Regions from separate parts of the Nocardia asteroides genome, predicted to be linked through region 1. Evidence: riboswitches for the same ligand, from Rfam matches in the RefSeq annotation. Region 1 holds a riboswitch; each other region holds the start of a gene.
The links. Region 1 has a riboswitch for S-adenosylmethionine ahead of LTT61_RS23135 (bifunctional o-acetylhomoserine/o-acetylserine sulfhydrylase). Riboswitches for the same ligand answer to the same signal wherever they lie in the genome.
Positions count from the first base shown of each region.

Region 2: another riboswitch for S-adenosylmethionine. It lies ahead of LTT61_RS16765 (rhodanese-like domain-containing protein); the one in region 1 lies ahead of LTT61_RS23135 (bifunctional o-acetylhomoserine/o-acetylserine sulfhydrylase).
Region 3: another riboswitch for S-adenosylmethionine. It lies ahead of LTT61_RS20225 (aminotransferase class V-fold PLP-dependent enzyme); the one in region 1 lies ahead of LTT61_RS23135 (bifunctional o-acetylhomoserine/o-acetylserine sulfhydrylase).

Region 1 covers NZ_CP089214.1:4,965,292-4,972,563, forward strand. The annotation lists gene LTT61_RS23115 (helix-turn-helix domain-containing protein) at 1-389, shown strand, start outside; gene LTT61_RS23120 (VOC family protein) at 462-818, shown strand; gene LTT61_RS23125 (DUF3017 domain-containing protein) at 893-1,138, shown strand; gene metX (homoserine O-acetyltransferase MetX) at 1,135-2,262, opposite strand; gene LTT61_RS23135 (bifunctional o-acetylhomoserine/o-acetylserine sulfhydrylase) at 2,259-3,575, opposite strand; SAM riboswitch class IV at 3,590-3,700, opposite strand; gene LTT61_RS23140 (NADP-dependent isocitrate dehydrogenase) at 4,102-5,319, shown strand; gene LTT61_RS23145 (hypothetical protein) at 5,376-5,687, opposite strand; gene LTT61_RS23150 (hypothetical protein) at 5,892-7,272, shown strand, end outside.
Region 2 covers NZ_CP089214.1:3,511,510-3,518,781, reverse strand. The annotation lists gene LTT61_RS16775 (FAD-dependent oxidoreductase) at 1-996, opposite strand, end outside; gene LTT61_RS16770 (hypothetical protein) at 1,233-1,667, shown strand; SAM riboswitch class IV at 1,734-1,850, shown strand; gene LTT61_RS16765 (rhodanese-like domain-containing protein) at 1,866-2,282, shown strand; gene LTT61_RS16760 (O-succinylhomoserine sulfhydrylase) at 2,279-3,493, shown strand; gene LTT61_RS16755 (DJ-1/PfpI family protein) at 3,534-4,163, shown strand; gene LTT61_RS16750 (MarR family winged helix-turn-helix transcriptional regulator) at 4,160-4,603, shown strand; gene fgd (glucose-6-phosphate dehydrogenase (coenzyme-F420)) at 4,600-5,610, opposite strand; gene LTT61_RS16740 (SAM-dependent methyltransferase) at 5,689-6,618, opposite strand; gene LTT61_RS16735 (ester cyclase) at 6,676-7,206, shown strand; gene LTT61_RS16730 (HAD-IIA family hydrolase) at 7,217-7,272, shown strand, end outside.
Region 3 covers NZ_CP089214.1:4,263,510-4,270,781, reverse strand. The annotation lists gene LTT61_RS20255 (inorganic diphosphatase) at 1-436, shown strand, start outside; gene LTT61_RS20250 (hypothetical protein) at 535-783, opposite strand; gene LTT61_RS20245 (crotonase/enoyl-CoA hydratase family protein) at 897-1,718, opposite strand; gene LTT61_RS32980 (2-oxo-4-hydroxy-4-carboxy-5-ureidoimidazoline decarboxylase) at 1,839-2,159, shown strand; gene LTT61_RS20235 (YbaK/EbsC family protein) at 2,244-2,720, shown strand; gene LTT61_RS20230 (flavin reductase family protein) at 2,791-3,255, shown strand; gene LTT61_RS20225 (aminotransferase class V-fold PLP-dependent enzyme) at 3,274-4,590, opposite strand; SAM riboswitch class IV at 4,635-4,748, opposite strand; gene LTT61_RS20220 (Pls/PosA family non-ribosomal peptide synthetase) at 4,994-7,272, shown strand, end outside.

The DNA.
Region 1 (7,272 bases):
TCGCCGTGCTGGACGCGCTGTTCGGCCGGGCCGCGGCGGATGGCCGGGAGCCGGACCCCGAGGTCTCCTACGCCTGGTACACCCTGCGGCGCACCGGCGGCACGGCGCCGATCGCCGCGATCCGCACCGAGATCGGCTGGAGCCGGGCCCGGCTGGCGCGCCGGTTCCGCGCCCAGGTCGGGCTCACGCCGAAGGCGGCGGCCAGGGTGATCCGCTTCGGCCGGGCCGCCGCCCTGCTCCGTGCGCCGGACCCGCGGCCGCTGGCCGCGATCGCCCTCTCCTGCGGCTACGCCGACCAGGCCCACTTCACCCGTGACTTCCGCGAGTTCGCCGGCCGCCCGCCGGGTACGTGGGCCGCCGACCAGGGTTCACCCGCGCCGCGCGAGTGAACATTCCTTCAAGACCGGAGCCGCGCCGCGCGCCTAGGGTCGGGCGAACCACCTGAACGGAGGGAACCATTCATGACCGGTGAACCGAGCTTTTTCGAGATCGGCGTCCCCGACGCCATCCGCGCCCGCGCGTTCTACGAGCGCCTTTTCGGCTGGAAGACCCACGAGACGAAGCCCGGCGGCCCGGCGTGGCTGGAAACCGGCGGCGTCCGCGGCGGCGCGCACAACGGCGACGAGGATCGCCGAATCGAACTCTTCTTCCGAGTCGATGACATCGAGGCCGCGGCGCGGAAGGTCCGCGAACTGGGCGGCGAGGCCGACGATCCCGGCCCGGAAACACCGGGCTTCGGCCGCTTCGCCTTCTGCCGCGACGACCAGGGCGTGCGATTCGGGCTGCACCAGCCGGGTCTGTCACAATCGCAGGCGTGACAGACCCGACCGTGGCGCGGCGCGAATCCGGAGGCGGCAGCTGGGGTGCGCAGTTCCTGCGCTGTCACCTGCCGATGGTGGTCGTCGGGCTGGTCGTGCTGGTGGCGATCGTCTTCGTCGCCTCCGATCGCTGGCGCCGCGGCGCCTTCATCTTCGGCAGCGCGGCGCTGCTCGCCGCCGTTTTCCGGCTGTGCCTGCCGACGGTGCGGGTGGGGCTGCTCGCGGTGCGCGGCAAGCCGTTCGACGTGGCGGCGCTGAGCCTGCTCGGCAGCACCATCGTCTTCCTCGCCGCCACCATCAACACGCTCGGCGTCGGTTAGCGGTTCGCCCGCGCCAGCTCGGCGGTGCGGGCCAGCAGAACCGAGATCTGCTCGGCCTCGGTGAGGAAACCGTCGTGGCCGTCCCTGGAGTGGATGATGTCCAGCCCGGTGCAGCCGGGCAGCAGCCCGGCCAGTTCGCGCTGGGTGCGCAGCGGGTAGAGCCGGTCCGAGTCGACCCCGCCGACCACGCACGGCACCGGGGTCGAGCCGAGCGCCGCCGCGACCCCGCCGCGGCCGCGGCCGACGTCGTGCCGGTTCATGGCCTCGGAGAGCAGCACGTAGGTGGCGGCGTCGAACCGCGCGACCAGCTTCTCCGCCTGGTGCTCCAGGTAGCTCTGCACCGCGTACCTGCCGCCGTCCCACGGATCCTCGCCGTCCTGCGGCAGGTTCTCGAAGCGGTAGTCCAGCTCGGCCTCGGTGCGGTAGCTGAGGTGCGCGATCCGGCGGGCGACGGCGAGCCCGGTCACCGGAGCGCTGCCGGTGCCGTGGTAATCGCCGCCCTGCCAGGCCGGATCGCCGACGATGGCGGCGATCTGGGTGGTCTGGGTGCCGATCTGGTCGGCGGTGGCGCGCGCGCCGACGGCGAGGACCAGCGCCGCGCTCACCCGCTCCGGATGGCCGACCATCCACTCCAGCACCCGCATGCCGCCCATGGAGCCGCCGATCGCGGCGGCCAGCCGCTCGATGCCGAGCAGGTCGGCGAGCGCGATCTCGGCGGTCACCTGGTCCCGGATGGAGATGTCCGGGAACCGGCTGCCCCACGGCCTTCCGTCGGGTGCGGGCGACGACGGGCCCGTGCTTCCCTTGCAGCCACCGAGCACATTGGTGGCGATCACGCACCACTCGTCGGTGTCCAGCGGGGCGCCGGGGCCGACCATGCCCGCCCACCAGCCCGGCGCCGGGTTGTCCGGGGCGGCCGCGACGTGCGCGTCGCCGGTCAGCGCGTGCTCGACCAGGATCACGTTGTCCAGCGCGGGGGAGAGTTCGCCCCAGCGCTGCACGGCGAGCCGCACATCGGGGACGACCGCGCCGTTCTCCAGCTTGATGTCGCCCACCGCGAGCACGCCGGAGGTGCCGTCCGGCGGCGGTAGCAGGGCGGTGCCCGGTGCGGTACTCACGGTCACGACGCCGCGTCGAAGCCCGCGCGCAGGTCGGCCAGGATGTCCTGCAGCCCCTCGATGCCGACGGCGAGCCGGACCAGCCCCGGCGTGACGCCGGAGCTCGCCTGCTCGTCGGGGGTGAGCTGGGAGTGCGTGGTGGAGGCCGGGTGGATCACCAGCGAGCGCACGTCGCCGATATTGGCGACGTGGCTGTGCAGTGTCAGCGCGTCGACGAACTTCTTGCCCGCCTCGACGCCGCCCTTCAGCTCGAAGGCGATCACCGCGCCCGCGCCCTTCGGCGTCAGCTGCCTGCCGCGCTCGTACCAGGGCGAGGTGGGCAGCCCGGCGTAGGCGACCGAGGTGACCGCCGGGTGCGTCGCGAGGAACTCGGCGACCGCCTGCGCGTTCTGCACGTGCCGCTCCATGCGCAGGCTCAGCGTCTCGATGCCCTGGCTGATCAGGAAGGCGTTGAACGGCGAGACCGCGGAGCCGAGGTCGCGCAGCAGCTGCACCCGCGCCTTGAGCGCGAAGGCGGGCGCGCCGAGCTCGGCGAAGACTGCTCCGTGGTAGCTGGGGTCCGGGGTGGTGAAGCCGGGGAAGCGATCCTCGCCGGATTCGGTCTTTCCGGTCCAGTCGAAGGTGCCGCCGTCGACGATCGCCCCGGCGATGGCGGCGCCGTGGCCGCCCAGGTACTTGGTTGCCGAGTGCACGACGATGTCGGCGCCGTGCTCCAGCGGCCGCAGCAGGTACGGGGTGGCCACCGTGTTGTCCACGATCAGCGGGACGCCCGCCTCGTGCGCGACGGCGGAGATGCCGGGCAGGTCGAGGATGGCGCTGCTCGGGTTGGCGATGGTCTCGCCGTAGAACGCCTTGGTGTTCGGCCGGACGGCGCCGCGCCACTGCTCGAGGTCGTCCGGGTCGGCCACGAAGGAGACGGTGATGCCCAGTTTGGGCAGGGTGTAGTGCAAGAGGTTGTAGGTGCCGCCGTAGAGGTGCGGGCTGGAGACGATGTGATCACCGGCGTTCGCCAGGTTCAGGATGGCGAAGGTCTCGGCCGCCTGGCCCGAGGCGACGACCAGCGCCGCGACGCCGCCCTCCAGGGCCGCGATCCGCTGCTCCACCACGTCCTGGGTGGGGTTCATGATCCGGGTGTAGATGTTGCCCGGCTCGGCGAGGCCGAAGAGCGCCGCGGCGTGCGCGGTGTCCCGGAAGGTGTACGACGTGGTCTGGTAGATCGGCAGGGCGCGGGCGCTGGTGCTGCCGTCGGGAGCCTGACCCGCGTGCACCTGCTTGGTCTCGAAGGACCAGTTCGCGGTGGGATCGGTCGTCTCGGTCACGTGTTACCTCCAGAAGAGCGCGCTTGCTCCCGGCCGTCGGGAGCCGGGTCATCACCCGGAGCACCCCGCCGCTGCTGGAGGGTTGCCGGCCAGCGAGCCGGGGCTTCGCGCTGGCACTCATGACCTGTTCCACATCGTAACCGGACCGGGGTCTGCCGATCGAACCCCGGCGTGGAGTTATCCACAGGTGACCGTTGTGAATGCGGTCACAGGGGTTCGCGGACCTTTCCGAGTGGGTGGGTGCTGCGCCACGCGTGCCCCTCGTCGTACGCTCGAACGGTGCGCAAGGGGCGTGTCCTCGGTCACGCCGGAGCTACTCGCGGGTAACGAGCCGGGGTGCCCGAAGGGGCGACCCTCGCCGTGCAATGCGAGGTCGGGCAGCAGTACGCTTGTCTTGTTTGCACCACAGGGTCTCGCCGACCAAGCGGGACATAGACGTTGTCTGTTGGACAGCTGGGGTCCGCTCACAAGCGTGTTCGCCTGGCCGTGCAATGAGGGCACACACCCTAGGAGGACACGAAGATCCATGTCCAAGATCAAGGTTGAAGGCACCGTCGTAGAGCTCGACGGCGACGAGATGACACGGATCATCTGGCAGTTCATCAAGGACAAGCTGGTCCACCCGTACCTCGACGTGAACCTCGAGTACTACGACCTCGGCATCGAGTACCGCGACAAGACCGATGACCAGGTCACCGTGGACGCCGCCGAGGCGATCAAGCGGCACGGCGTCGGTGTCAAGTGCGCCACGATCACCCCGGACGAGGCGCGGGTCGAGGAATTCGGGCTGAAGAAGATGTGGCGGTCGCCGAACGGCACCATCCGCAACATTCTCGGCGGCACGATCTTCCGCGCGCCGATCATCATCTCCAACGTCCCGCGGCTGGTGCCGGGCTGGACCAAGCCGATCATCATCGGCCGCCACGCCTTCGGTGACCAGTACCGCGCCACCGACTTCAAGGTGTTCGAGGCGGGCACCGTCACGCTCACCTTCACCCCGGAGGACGGCAGCGAGCCGATCGTGCACGAGGTCGTGAAGATGCCGGAGGACGGCGGCGTCGTCATGGGCATGTACAACTTCAAGAAGTCCATCGAGGACTTCGCGCGGGCCTCGTTCAACTACGGCCTGCAGCAGAACTACCCGGTCTACATGTCGACCAAGAACACCATCCTCAAGGCGTACGACGGCATGTTCAAGGACACCTTCCAGGAGGTGTTCGACGCCGAGTTCAAGAGCCAGTTCGACGCCGCCGGGCTCACCTACGAGCACCGGCTGATCGACGACATGGTCGCCTCCTCCATGAAGTGGGAGGGCGGCTACGTCTGGGCCTGCAAGAACTACGACGGCGACGTGCAGTCCGACACCGTCGCGCAGGGCTTCGGCTCGCTCGGGCTGATGACCTCGGTGCTGCTCACCCCGGACGGCCAGACCTGTGAGGCCGAGGCCGCGCACGGCACCGTCACCAGGCACTTCCGCCAGCACCAGCAGGGCAAGCCGACGTCGACCAACCCGATCGCGTCGATCTTCGCCTGGACCCGCGGGCTCGAGCACCGCGGCAAGCTGGACAACACCCCCGAGGTGATCGGCTTCGCGCAGACGCTGGAGGACGTCGTCATCAAGACGGTCGAGGGCGGTCAGATGACCAAGGACCTCGCCGCGCTGGTCGGCGGCGACCAGGGGTACCTCAGCACCGAGGAGTTCCTCGGCGCGCTCGACGTCAACCTGGCGCGCGCGCTGCGCTGATCCCGTCCCCGACCGGCCCCCGTTCCGCTGCGCGCGGGGCGGGGGCCGGTCCGGTGCTACCGGCCGCCTGCCACCTGCTCTTCGTTCACCTCGAAGGTGAGCGCCGCGTCGCGCAGGTTGGTGGCGTTGGCCTGGAAGACGCCGACGAGCTGGGACAGGGTGTCGAAGACGCCGTCCCGGTTCACCCTGTACCCCTTCTCGCCCTCGGCGAACTGATTGCCCGCCTTGTCGTCGCCCCACGGCTCGCCCTTGCTGGAACAGGCATGGCTGAGGGTGTCCAGGATGTGCTGGGTGGTGTTCGCGACCTCCTCGAATCCGGCCGCGGCCCGGCGCACTCCATCGGGGTCGATCTCCACTGACTGGCTCATTGCGCTGGCTCCCTCGCGTTGCCTGCGGGTATCGCTGTCCTGCATTCACTGTGCCGGGCAACGGGGCTGCTCCGATACCGGTGCCGGTCCATTTAACGACGGTTTAACGCACAGTGAACATCCCTCCCGCATACTGGATTTCGGCGGCCTGTGCGTTCGCCGGTCGCGCAGCTCTCGGTCGGACGGCGAAGGAGATCGCACGGAATGAACAGTCCGCAGCCCGATCCCGCCGCCACTCCGGATATCGCGCTCAAGCTGGGTGCGGCCGCCGCCGCGGAGCCGCAGGCGCCGCCCGGCACCGGCGTCCCCCCGGCGGGTGATCCGCCCCCGGACGATGCCGCGGTCGCGATCGAGCGGCAGGCGACCGAACTCGCGCAGGAGATCGCCAGGGCGCTCGCCGCCGCGGGCCCGGAGGGGTGGCAGCGGCTGGAGGCGCACTTCGCCGTCACGGTCGCGGGCGGGGTGGCCTACACGCTGTACCACGGGGATGCCGAGGCGGTGGCCCGGCTGGAGCCCGCCGCGGAGATCATCGAACTGGCCGAGCGCCAGCGCGCGGTCTCGGCCGAGCTCGGTGACGGCCCGTGGTGGCGGATGGTGCTGCAGCTCGACACCGCGCTGCGGCTCGAGGTCGACTACGACTACGGCGACGAGCCCTTCCCCGACGATCAGCTGCTGATCCCGGAGGCGTACCTGGCCGATCTGCGGGCCTTCCCGCGCCGCCGGGTGCCGGTCTGGCTGGCGGCCTACGTCGGCCACGCCGACCGGCAGCGCCGGTCCCCGCGGCTGGCGGAGGCGCAGGCGCGGGCTGATCGGGAGGCCGGTGTCGCGCCGGTGCGCTCCATCGCGGATTTCCCCGCGCTGCCCGTGCTCTGGGCGCGCTGGGCGGTGATCGCGGCGGCCTTCGTCGCCGTCGGCTCGGCGTGGGGGCCGCGAATCCTGCCCGCGCTCGGCGTCTTCGATGGCGCTTCCCGCGGCGGCGCCACGCTGTACGTGTTGCCTGGCGGTCGCGCGGTGCTGTCCGGCGGGGTGTGGGAGGCTCCCGAGCTCGATGCCGCCTACAACGGCGGCGAGCCCATGCCGGAGCTCTACGCCGGTGCCCCGGGGTGGGTGGCCGACCAGGTGCTCAATCCGCGGGCCGCGCGCGGCGTGCTGTCGTTCTGCTACTGGTGGGAGCGGGACAGCTGGTTCCGCGGCGCCTCGGCGCCCGCGGACCGGCTCACCACCGCCGTCCCCGGCGTGTGGACGGCGGAGACCGCCGTCGATGTGGTCTGCGGGGTGGTGAGCGCCGACCCGAGCGATCGGCAACGCGCGGCCGCGGCGAACCTGGTGGCCGCCGCGGAGTCCGGCGTGGTGTCCCGCGGGACGCTGGCCGCCCTGTTCGACAACCCCTCCGACGACCTCGACGGGGCGCTGTACCAGCTGTCGCTGGCCGGCCTGGTGCTGGAGATCCCGGACGAGCTGCCGCGGGACCGCGCGATCGCCCTGGTGCGCGAACACATACTCGGTCTCGGGGTCGACACCTCCGACTACCCCGTCGACCAGCTGGTCGCGGAGCGGCTGAGCGTGGGCTGGATGGTCTTCGCGC
Region 2 (7,272 bases), 1.5 Mb from region 1:
CAGCTGGGTGACGTTCTGCGACAGGTAGCCGACGGCGCGGTACACGGCCTGCACCTCCCAGTCGCGGTACTCACCGGTGCCCTTGACGTTGCCGGTGCCGTCCAGCTGGGTGCGCTCGGTGCGCAGCCCGACGACCTTGCCGTCGGCGTCGCCGACCACCTCGGTCGGCGCCTCGAAGAAGTGCAGGAAGAGCTTGTGCGGGCGGTCGCCCTGGTCGCGGATGGCCCACTGCTCCAGCGTGTTGGCGACCATGTCGACCTGCTTGGAGTGCCTGCGCGCGGCCTCGGAGCCCTCGTCGTAGTCGATGTCCTGCGGATCGACGATGACCTCGATGGTCGGCGAGTGGTCGAGCTCGCGCAGCTCCAGCGGGGTGAACTTGGCCTGCGCGGGGCCGCGGCGGCCGAAGACGTGCACCTCGACGGCCTTGTTCTGCTTGAGGCCCTCGTAGACGTTCGGCGGGATCTCGGTCGGCAGCAGCTCGTCGCCGGTCTTGGCGAGCACGCGGGCGATGTCCAGCGCGACGTTGCCGACGCCGAGCACCGCGACCTTCTCGGCCTCCAGCGGCCAGCTGCGCGGGACGTCCGGGTGGCCGTCGTACCAGGAGACGAAGTCGGCGGCGCCGTAGGAGCCGTCCAGCTCGATGCCGGGGATGGTGAGCGCGCGGTCGGCGTTGGCGCCGGTGGAGAAGATCACGGCGTCGTAGAAGCGGCGCAGATCGTCCAGGGTGATGTCGGTGCCGTAGTCGATGTTGCCGAGCAGCCGCACCTGCTCCTTGTCCAGCACCTTGTGCAGCGCGGTGATGATGCCCTTGATCCGCGGGTGGTCCGGCGCGACGCCGTAGCGGATCAGGCCGAACGGCGCAGGCATCCGCTCGTACAGATCGATGGAGACGTCCGCGTCGGACTTCATCAGCGCGTCGGCGGCATAGATCCCGGCCGGGCCTGCACCCACGATCGCAATGCGGAGCGGCCGGGCCGCCTCACTCTGTTCGGTCATGTTCACGCGCACCTTCGGTCGATACGTTCATCTGGCGTCTACTTAGCCCAGGCTAACCTGAGATCGGTCCGGAACCGCGCTCCCATTCTCCCCGGAGCATCGGACGGCGGCTCCGGCACGAGTCGCAAGCAACCATTCTATCGGCCCTGCTCCGCTCGGTCCGCGACCCGGGTACGCAGCGCGTATCGTGCGGGGCCGGTGCGCCGACGGCCCAGGTCATCGGTGATCATCGAGGGATGAGTGAGCAGCAGCCCGGCGGCGACGAGCCGGAAGTCCGATCGATCGTGCCGTTCGTGGCGGCGGGCCTGCTCGCGGTGCTGGTCCTGGTGGGGATCGTGATCGCCGGGGTGCTCTCGCCCGCTGAGAAAAATGTCACAGAGGCGGACAAATTGGCGGCCGCGGTGCGCAACTACGCCGACGCGCGCGGCCGCAGCGACCTGGTGCCCCCGCCCGGCACCGCCTGCCCCGGCTTCGACGAGGCCGCCTCGCCGCTCGCCGAGCAGCTGGGCGGGCCGGAAACGAGCACCGATATCGAGGTCGCCGAGCTGGCGAACCCGGTGGTCGACGGCGAGCGCGGCCGGATCACGGTGACCACGCGGGTGGACGGCCGCACGGCCACCGCAACCTGGAACCTGGCGAAGGAAGGCGACCGCTGGCTGGTCTGCGGATGACGCGCCCGGACGCGGGAGAACTCGTGTTGACAGCACCCGCTTTCCCGGGGCAATCTCGGATCGCAAGGTCATGAGAACCAGCGTCAAGCCCCGGCTCGGCTGGTCGGCAACCCTCCTCCGCGGCGGGGTGCTCCGGGTGACGACCTGGCCGTATGCGGCGTTCCCGTGCGGCAAGCGTGGATCCACAGGAGGTTCGACATGAGTTATGCCGGTGACATCACCCCCAAGCAGGCGTGGGAGCTGCTGCGCGACAATCCGTCCGCGGTGCTGGTCGACGTGCGCACCGAGGCGGAGTGGCGCTGGGTCGGGGTCCCGGACACCGCCGAGGTGGAGCGGCCGACGGCGCTGATCGAGTGGGTGGACGGCACCGGCACACCGAACCCGGCCTTCCTGGAGCAGCTGAACCAGGCGCTGGCCGGGCGTGATCCGGAGGCGCCCGTCGTGTTCCTGTGCCGCTCCGGCCAGCGCTCGGCGAACGCCGCCGCCCTGGCGACCGGCGCCGGAATCGCCCCCTCCTACAACGTGATCGACGGCTTCGAGGGCCCGCTGGACGGCGCAGGCCGCCGCGGCACCGCGGGCTGGCGCGCCGACGGCCTGCCCTGGCGGCAGTCGTGATCACCGGCGGCTCCTTCGAGCGGCCGCTGCCGGAGAATGTCGGCCCGGCCACGCTCGGCGTGCGCGGCGGGCTGCGCCGCTCGGGGTTCGAGGAGACCTCCGAGGCGCTCTACCTCACCTCCGGCTTCGTCTACGAGAGCGCCGAGGCGGCCGAGGCCGCCTTCACCGGCGATGTCGAGCACTTCGTCTACTCCCGCTACGGCAACCCGACGGTCGCCGTCTTCGAGGAGCGGATGCGGCTGATCGACGGCGCGGAGGCGTGTTTCGCCACCGCGAGCGGCATGGCGGCGGTCTTCACCGCGCTCGGCGCGCTGCTGAAGGCGGGCGACCGGCTGGTCGCCGCGCGCAGCCTCTTCGGCTCCTGCTTCGTGGTGGCCAACGAGATCCTGCCGCGCTGGGGCGTGCAGACCGTCTTCGTCGACGGCGAGGACCTGGACCAGTGGGAGCAGGCGCTCTCGGTGCCGACCCAGGCGGTCTTCTTCGAGACCCCGGCCAACCCCATGCAGAACCTGGTCGACGTGCGGCGGGTGAGCGAGCTCGCGCACGCGGCGGGCGCGAAGGTGGTGCTGGACAATGTCTTCGCCACCCCGCTGCTGCAGCGCAGCCTCGAGCTCGGCGCCGACGTGGTGGTCTACTCCGGCACCAAGCACATCGACGGCCAGGGCCGGGTGCTCGGCGGCGCCATCCTCGGCGACCGGGAGTACATCGACGGCCCGGTGAAGACGCTCATGCGGCACACCGGCCCCGCGCTCAGCCCGTTCAATGCCTGGACCCTGCTCAAGGGGCTGGAGACCATGCCGCTGCGGGTGAAGCACTCCACCGAGTCGGCGCTCAAGGTCGCCCGCTTCCTGGAGGGCCACCCGGCGGTCGGCTGGGTGCGCTACCCGTTCCTGGAGACGCACCCGCAGCACGAGCTCGCCACCGCGCAGATGAGCGGCGGCGGCACCGTGGTCACCTTCGAGCTCGCCGCCGGCGACGGCGAGGGCAAGAAGCGCGCCTTCGAGGTGCTGAACCGGCTGCGGGTGGTCGACATCTCGAACAACCTCGGCGACGCCAAGACGCTGATCACACACCCGGCCACCACCACGCACCGGGCGATGGGCGCGGAGGGGCGGGCCGGGATCGGGCTCACCGACGGCGTCGTCCGCATCTCGGTCGGCCTGGAGGACGTCGAGGACCTGATCGCGGACCTGGACCACGCGCTGGGCTGAGCTATTGACAGCATACTGTCAAGTTTGACAGGATGCTGTCATGACTTCGGAACCTCGCATCGTGTACACGGCGGTCTACGACACCCTGGCCGACTGGGAGGTCGGGGCCGCCATCGCCTACCTCAACAACCCCGAGCTGCAGCGCGAGCCGGGCTCGCTCGCGGTGCGCACGGTCGGCCGCGGTACCGAGCCGGTGACCACCGGCGGCGGCATGCGCGTCCTGCCCGACGTCGATCTGGCCGAGGTCGATCTCGACCGGGCGGCGGCGCTCATCCTGCCGGGGGCGAACCTCTGGGATCAGGGCGACGAGCTGGCGGGCTTCGCCGAACTCGCCCGCGACTTCCTCGACGCCGGGCGCCCGGTCGCGGCCATCTGCGGCGCCACCTTCGGGCTCGCCAGGGCCGGGCTGCTCGACACCAGGGCGCACACCAGCAACGACCCCGGCTACCTCGCGTCCAGCGGCTACGCGGGCAGCGCGCACTATCGGAACGAGCCCGCGGTCACCGACGGCAACGTGATCACCGCGACCTCGCTCGCGCCGTTCCACTTCGCGCACCAGATCTTCGCGGCGCTCGACGTCTACGAGCCGCAGGTGCTCGACGCCTGGTTCCGGCTCTTCGCCGAGCGCGACCCGAGCGCCTACGCCGTGCTCGCGGAGCACGGGGCGTGACCGAGCAGGAGCTGTTCAGCACCGCGGCCGTCACCTCGTTCGCGTTGAACGGCCGCTTTTTGGCGGTCGCCGAGAAGCTCGCCGCCCCGGCCGGGCTCACCGCCGCCTGGTGGCAGGTGCTCGGCGCGGTGCTGCCCGAGCCGCTCCCGGTGGCGGGCATCGCGCGCGCGATGGGGATCACCAGGCAGAGCGTGCAGCGCATCGCCGACCTGCTGGTCGGCAAGGGGCTCGCCGAGTACCGGGAGAATCCGGCGCACCGGCGCGCCAAGCTGGTCGCCGTCACCGACGAGGGGCTGGCGGCGGTGCGCCGGATCAGCCCGCAGCACGCGCGGGTGGCGCACCGGCTCGCCGCCGAGCTCGGCGCCGAGCGGTTCGCCGAGATCGTCGCCGCGCTCACCGAACTCGCGGCGACGATGGATCGGCTCGAGCTGGATGCCTAGCCCAGCTTGCGCAGCCGCGGCCCCAGGTCCCGCTGGAAGAGGTCGAGGAAGCGGCGCTGGTCGTGGCCGGGGGCGTGGAAGACCAGGTGGTTCAGCCCGGCGTCGAGGTACGGCTTGACCTGCTCGACGGCCTGGTCCGGATCGCTGGCGACGATCCAGCGCTTGGCGATCTGCTCGATCGGCAGCGCGTCGGCGGCGGCCTCCATCTCGATCGGGTCGGTGATGGAGTGCTTCTGCTCGGGGGTGAGCGAGAGCGGGGCCCAGAAGCGGGTGTTCTCCAGGGCCAGTTCGGGGTCGGTGTCGTAGGAGATCTTGATCTCGATCATCTTGTCGATGGGGTCGAGGTCGCGTTCGGCCTTGGCCGCGCCTTCGGCGACGGCGGGCAGCAGCTTGTCGGTGTAGAGCTCCATGCCCTTGCCGGAGGTGCAGATGAAGCCGTCGCCCGCGCGGCCGGCGTAGCGGGCCACGACCGGGCCGCCCGCGGCGATGTAGACCGGGATGCCGCCCTCGGGGACGTCATAGATCGAGGCGCCGACGGTGTGGTAGAACTCGCCGTCGTAATCGACCCGGTCACCGGTCCACAGCTCGCGCATGAGCGCCACCGATTCGCGCAGGCGGGCGAAGCGCTCCTTGAAGTCGGGCCACTCGCCCTTGTAGCCGGTGGCGATCTCGTTCAGCGCCTCGCCGGTGCCGACGCCGAGGAACACCCGGCCGGGGTAGAGCACGCCCATCGTGGCGAACGCCTGGGCGATCACCGCGGGGTTGTAGCGGAAGGTCGGGGTGAGTACCGAGGTGCCGAGCTCGATCCGCTTGGTGCGTTCGCCGACCGCGGCCATCCAGGCCAGGGAGAAGGGGGCGTGGCCGCCCTTGTGCCGCCAGGGCTGGAAGTGATCGCTGACGGTCGCGCTGTCGAGGCCGTGCTCCTCGGCGAGGACGGCGATCTCCACCAGTTCCCGCGGTCCGAACTGCTCGGCCGAGGCCTTGTACCCGAGCTTGAGGTCTGCCATGTGCGCCGCTCCTGTCGCCACGTTGCCGCGGGCACTTCGTGCCGGGCGCCCGCCTTCATCGACCATAGAGGAGCGGTGCTACTCGGCCCCCGGCGCGGGGTCGCGCAGCAGCGGGTGCGGGGTGTAGGTGGCGGGGACGGTCGTGATCGGCTCGTCCGGCTCGACGTCGGCGCGGCGGCGGGCGACGGCGCGCACGTAGCCGAGGTGGCGGCCGCGGTCGGCCTCCAGCGCCGCGATCTCGGGGGCGTTGTCCGGGGCGACGGCGCGCTGCCAGTCCAGCCAGCGCTGCCAGCCGTCCGGCATGGTGTCGGCGAGCTCGACCTCGAGCAGGCCGCTGCGCTCCCAGTGCGCCTGCCACCACTGCGCCGTGTGCAGGCAGGCCAGCCCCGGCTCCCACCAGGCAGCGAGGTGTGCCGGGACCGGCCACCCGGGGTCGGCGGCGAGCCCCGCGCCGGCGATGCCGAGCTGGCCGCCGGGGCGCAGGAAGCGGGTCAGGTACTGGGCGTAGAGGTCGTCGGTGCCGTAGTAGACGAAGGAGTCGATGCTGAGCACGGCATCGAAGAAGCCGGGGGCGAACGGGAGCGCGCGGGCGTCGGCGTGCAGGGCGTAGACCGCGTCGGCGACGCCCGCGTCGCGGAAGCGCTGCGCCCGCTCGGCGGCGTCGAACCAGAGATCGACCGCCCACACCTCGACGCCGAACTCGGTGTGCAGGAACACCGAGGAGGCGCCGCGGCCGCAGCCGAGGTCGAGCACCCGCATGCCCGGCCGCAGCTCGACCGCCTCGGTGAGCCACTCGGTGAGCCACAGCGGATTGGCGCCGCCGCTCACGGCGGCCCGGAGCCAGTCCGGGTGGTAGCGCGCCGAGCGCGGGAAGCTGGGGTGCGTCGGGTCGGTCATCGCCGGGGGCTCCTTGTCGTCGGCCGCCACCGCGGCGGTCACATCCTGACGCAGCGCGCCGCGGTCGGCCAGCCGATTTCCGGGAAATCGGGGGCGCCGCAGCGTTGACATCGGGGCCGCCGGGGGCGATCAACCTCCGCGACCCCTTCGATCAGCGAGGATCCCCGAATGACCACTTCCATCGACGCCCGCGCGCTCGCCCTGCGCAGCATCGAGATCATGGCGACCGGCACCGAGGCCGACTTCCCCGCCGTCGTGCACCCCGAGGCCACCAACCGCGAGGCCGTCGACGAGCCGCCCGCCTGCCGCGTGCCCGGCCCCTCCGGCTTCTACGCGACCGCGCTCTGGCTCCGCGCCGCCTACTCCGACCTGCGCTGGGAGGTGCACGAGGTGGTGGTCGAAGGCGACCTCGTCGTCCTGCGCACCACCATGTCCGGCCGGCACACCGGCCCGTTCGTCACCTACGACGCCGAGGGCAAGGTCGAGCAGGCGTTCCCGCCCACCCGGCAGACCTTCGCCACCACCCAGACGCACTGGTTCCGGATCGCGGACGGGCTGGTGATCGAGCACTGGGCCAACCGGGACGACCTCGGCACCGCCAAGCAGCTCGGCTGGGTGCCGCCGACCCCGGCCTATCTGTTCCGGATGGCACGCGCCACCAGGGCGGCGCGCCGCGCGGGGGGGAAGAACGCGCGATAATTGCTCCGTGATGGCCAACGACGAACCGATCCTGTCCTACCTGACCGACATGGACGGTGTCCTGGT
Region 3 (7,272 bases), 700 kb from region 1:
GGATCACGAGTCCGGGCGGATCAAGCTGGACCGCTACCTCTACACCTCCATGGCGTACCCGGCCGACTACGGCTTCATCGAGAACACCCTCGGTGAGGACGGCGACCCGCTGGACGCGCTGGTGCTGCTGCCCGAGTCGGTCTTCCCCGGCGTGATCGTCGAGGCGCGGCCGGTCGCCATGTACCGGATGACCGACGAGGCCGGCGGCGACGACAAGGTCCTCGCGGTGCCCGCGGGCGACCCGCGCTGGGACCACATCCAGGATCTGAAGGACGTGCCGGAGTTCGAACTGGCCGCGATCAAGCACTTCTTCGAGCGGTACAAGGACCTGGAGCCGGGCAAGTTCGTCAAGGGCTCGGAGTGGGTCGGCCGCGCCGAGGCCGAGGCCGAGGTGCGAGCCTCGCTGCAGCGGTTGCAGGACAGCGGCGGGCACTGAGCCCCGCCCCACACACGCGAAGAGCGGGAAGTCCGATGGATTCGGACTTCCCGCTCTTCGGTTGCGGTGCCTGGCCGGTGGAGGGGAGGCCGGCCGGGTCACCAGGTGGAGTAGTACAGATCCCACTCGCCGTCGTAGTTCAGGACGCACTCGTAGTACTTCCAGTCCGGGTGCGCCGGGCCGTACTCGCCGTCGGCGGAGCAGGCGGCGTAGGTGGAGTAGGTGCCGACCCAGATGGTCTCGACCGTGCGGTACTCCGGCGCGGCCGAGGCCGTCGCAGCCGTCGACACCCCGACGACGGCTGCGGCAGCCAGCAAACCGGCCATGGCGAAGGACTTGATACGCATTTCGTTGCTCCTGTCGGTGGTTCGCCTTGCTCTGTCGACAGGAACATTACGAGCGGAAAAGCCCTGGTACAGCCACCCCTAGGGGTGGCGAAGCGCACCCCTGGGGCGAGCCGCTACCTACCCTCGAAGCGCGGCTCCCGCTTCTCGAAGACCGCCTGGATGGCCTCGGTGAGATCGCCCGACGGCAGGAACGCGGCGTTCCACGCGGAGACGTAGCGCAGCCCCGCCGCCACCTCGGCGGTGAGCCGCTCGTTCAGCACGTCCTTCACGCCCTGCACCACCAGCGGCGGGTTCGCCGCGATCTCGCTGGCCAGCGCGTGCGCCGCCTCCAGCACCGCCTCCTGGTCGTCGAAGACCTCGTTGACCAGGCCGATCCGCTCCGCGCGGGCGGCGTCGATGTCCTTTCCGGTGAAGGCGAGCTCGCGCAGGTGCCCCTCGGAGATCACCGCGGGCAGCCGCTGCAGCGAGCCGACGTCGGCCACGATCGCCACCTTGGCCTCGCGCAGGCTGAACTTGGCCTCGGCGCTGGCGTAGCGGATGTCGGCGGCGGCGATCAGATCCAGCCCGCCGCCGATGCACCACCCGGAGACCGCGGCGATCACCGGCTTCACGCAGTTCGCCACCGCCGTGATCGATGCCTGCATGGTGCGGATGTCGTTCAGGAAGGCGGTGCGCGGCGCGGCCAGCGCCCGGTCCGCCAGCAGCGGGCCGAACGAACCGGCCATCGCGGGCAGGTCGAGCCCGTAGGAGAAGTGCTTGCCGGAGCCGGTCAGCACGATGGCGCGGACCTCGGGGTCGGCGGCGAGGCCGTCGAAGATCTCCGGGAGTTCCCGCCAGAAATCCGGGCCCATGGCGTTGCCCTTGCCCGGCCCGGTGAGCGTCACCTGGGCGACCTGGTCCTTCGTCTCGACCGTGAAGGCCTGCCAATCAGTCATTTGTACAGCGTATCGAGGTGCTGCCCCGGCTTGTAAAGCTTGTGCTAATTTCAGGCTCCGGTGCTGGTGCGGGCAGTGAAGCGGAGCCGATGATGGTCATCTCGCCCCTCGGAGGTCGCCATGCTGATGCATCAGGGAATCGGGCTCGACCGCTTCAACGCCATGCCGAACGGCCGCGCCGTGCACGCGCTCTTCGAGTGCTGCTGCTGCGTCACCTGGGCGGCGCGGATCAGCGCGGGGCGGCCCTACCGGGACCACGACGACCTGCACAATGCCGTCGAGCTGGAGCTGCTCGCGCTCTCCCCCGGCGACCTGGAGCGCGCCTTCGACTCCGTCCTGCACGAGGCCTGCGGCGATCACACGGTGACGACGCTCGCCAAGATCGTTTCGGCGCGGATCGAGCGGATGCTCGGCCCCGAGTGCGGCTACCCCGAGTACTGAGCGCGGATCGTCAACTGCCGCATCGAGACTGCGCGGCAGCCGAACCGCGACCCCGGAGCGGGGTTGCGGCCCTACCCTGGTCGCATGCGCAAGTCGAGCCTGCCGCCGGGCGCGATCCGGGTCTCCGACACCCTGATCTCGCGGGGGCATCACGGCGTGATCCTGACCCGGCCCGAACCCATCGATACCGCCGAGGACGCCGCGCGCGCACTCGGCGTCGACCCGGGCGCCATCGTCGAGGCCCAGGTCTTCCTGCTGGACGACGAACCGGTGCTGCTCCTGGTCGCCGGTGCGCGCCGGGTGCACCTGGCGCGCACCGCGGAGCGGCTGGAGGGCGCGCTCACCCCGGCCCCCGAGGCGCTGACGCGGGAGGTCACCGGGCAGCCCGCGGGCGGGGTCGCCCCGCTCGGGCACCCGGCGAACCTCTCCACCTGGGTGGACACCGCGCTCGCCGCGCACCCGCAGCTGTGGGCGGCGGGCGGGCATCCGGGCACGCTGTTCCGCACCTCGTTCACCGAGCTGGTGCGGATCACCGCCGGACAGCCGGTCGACATGGGCTGAACCGCGTACGTTCGTTGCTGTGAGTGCACTCAGTTCCGACGGCATCACCGCTGAGCAGTACCGCGCCTCCATGCGGCACTACCCGGCGGGCGTCACCATCGTGACGCTGCGGGCCGCGCACGGCCCCGTCGGCTTCACCGCCACCTCGTTCGCCTCGCTCTCGCTCGACCCGCCGCTGGTGTCGTTCAATATCGCGCACACCTCGTCCAGCCTGGCGGCGCTGCTCGCCGCCGAGTCGGTGGTGATCCACTTCCTCGGGGCGCATCAGCGGGAGCTGGCGCAGCGGTTCTCGCGCAGCGCCGCGGAGCGGTTCGCCGATCCGGCGCTCTGGTCCGAGCTGGAGTCCGGGGAGCCGGTGCTGCACGAGACCCCGCTCCGGTTGCGCGCGGTGGTGCACCAGCGGTTCGACATCGGGGACCACACCTTCGTCGCCGGGCTCGTCACCCACGTCCACGACGAGACGCGGGGCGCGTCGCCCGCCGCGCCGCTCCTCTATTACGACGGCCGCTACCACCAGCCCACCGAACTGGGCTGAGCGCGCCCGGTACCGGGGTCAGAATCCGGCGCAGGGCGCGGTGCCGAGGGCATCGGCGCCGAGCGGACGGGTCTCCGGGACCGGGCTCCATGCCCCGCCCTCGGCGGCGTAGGACCACGCGGACTCCCCGCGCACCAGCGCGTGCAGCGCCGAGATCAGCCGGTCCACGTGCTCCACGGTCGTCCCCACCCCGACGCTGGCCCGCAGCGCGGCGGGCAGGCCGAGCCGCTCGAGCAGCGGGTGCGCGCAGAAACGCCCGTCGCGGACCCCGATCCCGTGCTCCGCGGAGAGGTACGCGGCGACGTGCCCCGGCGCGAACCCCTCCACCGTGAACGCCACGATCCCCACCCCCTCGCCGCTGTCGGTGAAGATCCGCGGCTGCGCGACCCCGGGCACCCCGGCCAGCCCGGCGCGCAGCCGCTCGGTCAGCGCCCGCTCGTGCGCGACGAACCGCTCCTCGGGAATCGCGGCGAGCGCCTCGCACGCCGCGGCGAGCGCCGCAGCCCCGAGCACGTTCGGCGACCCGCCCTCGTGCCGCTGCGGCGCCGGAGCCCACTCGGTCCCGGTCACCGAGACGGAGCGAACGGCCCCGCCCCCGGCCAGGTACGGCTCGGCCGTGTCCAGCCAGTCCCGCCGCCCGACCAGCACCCCGGCCCCGAACGGCGCGTAGAGCTTGTGCCCCGAGCACACCAGGTAGTCGATCCCGGTGTCGCGCAGCGAGATCCGCCGGTGCGGCGCCAGCTGCGCCGCGTCCACCAGCAGCCGCGCCCCGCAGCTGTGCGCGATCTCGGCCAGCTCGCGCAGCGGGAGCAGCTCCCCGGTGACGTTGGAGGCGCCGGTGACGGCGAGCAGCGCGGCGGGCTCGCGGCACAGCTCGGCGACGAGCCCGCGCAGCGTCTCGGCGACGGTGTCGGCCGCGGTCACCACCCGGCGCCCGCCCGCGAGCCAGGGCAGGAGGTTGGCGTGGTGCTCGATGTCGAGCACAACGGTGTCGCCCTGCACGCAGCCCGCCAGCAGGTTCAGCGAGTCGGTTGTCCCGCGGGTGAAGACCGTGACCTGGTCGTCGGCGGCGTCGAAGAAGGCGCCGACGGTGCCGCGCGCGCTCTCGTAGCAGTCGGTGGAGACCCGGGAGGCGTAGCCTGCGCCGCGGTGCACGCTGGCGTAGTACGGCAGCAGCGCCGAGACCCGGTCGGTCACCGCGGCGATGGCGGGGGCGCTCGCGGCGTAGTCGAAGTTCGCGTAGCCGACGGTGCCGCCCTGCACGAGCGGGACGGCGAGGTCGTCACCGGAGGTCGCCGCGAGCGGGGCACAGGTCGGTTCCAGAACAGCGGTCATCACGTCATCCCAACGTTCGGGGACCCGCAACATCAGAAGTGCCGAGTCCGCGCTTGCCGCGTCCGGTCGGACGACGGCCCGGTCGTCACCCGGAGCACCCCGCCGCGGAGGAGGGTTGCCGACCAGCAAGCCGGGGCTGAACGCTGGTACTCATGACCTGCCGAAGAGACTGACAAAGCCGCGCCCGGGTTGTCAAGGGCGGCTCCGGCGAAGATCACAGCCCGCCCGCGGCGCGCACCCCACCAGGCAGGAGTCGCCGGGTGAACGCCGGATGAACAGCGACGCACCCGCTCGACCAGCGCAAATGCCCGTCCGGCCGAGTACCGTGAACAACCGGTCGCCAGCGGGTTCGCCCGCTGGTAACCCGAACATGGCAGAACGAGCGGGAAGTGTGGGCACATCGATGAAAGGTGGTGGGGACGTCATGGTCCGACCACAGCTCCATCCGGAGGAACTCGATTCCGCTGCCCCCGGCTCGGCGCCGCCCGGTACCGCCACGCTCCCCGACCCGCTGCGCCGCGGCGCGCTCGCCGCGCCCCCGCGCACGCTCGTCGACATCGTCACCGCTACCGCCCAGGAATTCCCGGACGCCGCCGCCATCGACGACGGCGAGACGGTGCTCAGCTACCTGGAACTCGTGGTCGAGATCGAGGCGGCGATGAACCGGCTCGCCAAGGCCGGGGTGCGTCGCGGAGACCGCGTCGGCATTCGGCTACCTTCTGGCAATCGAGAGCTGTACGTCACCATTCTCGCGGTGCTCTACGGCGGCGCGGCCTACGTCCCGGTGGACGCGGACGACCCGGAGGAGCGCGCGAGGCTGGTCTTCGGCGAGGCGAAGGTGGCGGTGATCGTCACCGCCGACGGCATCCTGCCCGGAACCCGCGATGCCGCCGAGGCGCCCGCCGACGACAGCGGCTGGGCCGACCTGCCCACCCCCGACGACGACGCCTGGATCATCTTCACCTCCGGCTCCACCGGCACCCCCAAGGGCGTCGCGGTGACGCACCGCAATGCCGCCGCCTTCGTCGACGCCGAGCACAACCTCTTCCTGCCGGACGACCCGATCGCCCCCGGCGACCGGGTGCTGGCCGGGCTCTCGGTCGCCTTCGACGCCTCCTGCGAGGAGATGTGGCTGGCCTGGCGCAACGGCGCCTGCCTGGTCCCGGCCCCGCGCGACCTCGTGCGCACCGGCGCCGACCTGGGCCCGTGGCTCATGCGGCGCGGCATCACCGTGGTCTCCACCGTCCCGACGCTGGCCGCCACCTGGCCCGCGGAGGCGCTGGAAGGCGTCCGGATGCTCATCTTCGGCGGCGAGGCGGTGCCGCCGGAGCTGGCCGAGCGGCTCGCCCGCGACACCGAGCGCGAGGTGTGGAACACCTACGGCCCCACCGAGGCCACCGTCGTCGCCTGCGCGGCCAGGCTGACCGGTGAGCCGCCGGTGCGCATCGGGCTCCCGCTGGACGGCTGGGACCTGGTGGTGGTGAACGCCGATGGCGAGCCGGTGCCGGAGGGCGAGACCGGCGAGCTGGTGATCGGCGGCGTCGGCCTGGCCCGCTACCTGGACCCGGCCAAGGACGCGGAGAAGTACGCCCCGCTGCCTGCGCTCGGCTGGGACCGCGCCTACCGCAGCGGCGATCTCGTGCGCAACGACCGCGCCGGCCTGGTCTTCCTCGGCCGCGCCGACGACCAGATCAAGCTGGGCGGCAGGCGGATCGAGCTCGGCGAGATCGACAACGCGCTGCAGCACCTGCCCGGCGTCACCGGCGCGGCCGCCGCCATCCGCACCACCAAGGCGGGCAACAAGGTCCTGATCGGCTACCTGACCGGCCCGGACACCGACTACGACCTGCGCGCCGCCCGCGCCGCGCTGGCCGGGCAGCTGCCCGCCCCGCTGGTGCCCCGGCTCGCCATCGTCGACGACATGCCGACCAGGACCTCGGGCAAGGTCGACCGCGACGCCCTGCCGTGGCCGCTGCCGAACGCCGCCGAGGACGACCCGGAGAACGAGCTCACCGGCACCGCGCTCTGGATCGCCGGGATCTGGGACTCCATCCTCGGCGCCGAGATCACCGGTCCCGACGTCGACTTCTTCGATCTGGGCGGCGGCTCGCTGGCGGCGGCACAGCTGGTCACCGCGTTGCGCGAGCGCTACCCGACGGTCGCCGTCGCCGATATCTACGACCACCCCCGGCTCGGCGCGATGGCCGAGCTGCTCGACCAGAGCACGCCCGCGGTCGCCGTCGTCGACCGCACGGTCCGCCCGACCCCGCGGCGGGCGCAGCTCGCCCAGGTGCTCGCGACCGTCCCGCTCACCACGCTGACCGGGCTGCAGTGGCTGACCTGGGTCGCCATCGTCGGCAATGTGGCGGCGTGGTCCGGCTCGCTGCCGTGGCTGCCCGCGCTCTCCTGGTGGTGGACGCTGATCGCGTTCGCGCTCTTCATCTCCCCGCCCGGCCGGATGGCGCTCTGCGTGGCCGGGGCGCGCACGCTGCTCGCCGGGCTGCGGCCGGGCAGCTACCCGCGCGGCGGCTCGGTGCACCTGCGGCTCTGGGCCGCGGTCCGGCTCTCCGAGGCCTCCGGCGCGGAGAATCTCTCCGGTGCGCCGTGGATGATCCCGTTCGCCCGCGCGCTCGGCGCGAAGATCGGCCGCGGCGTCGACCTGCACAGCCTGCCGCCGGTCAC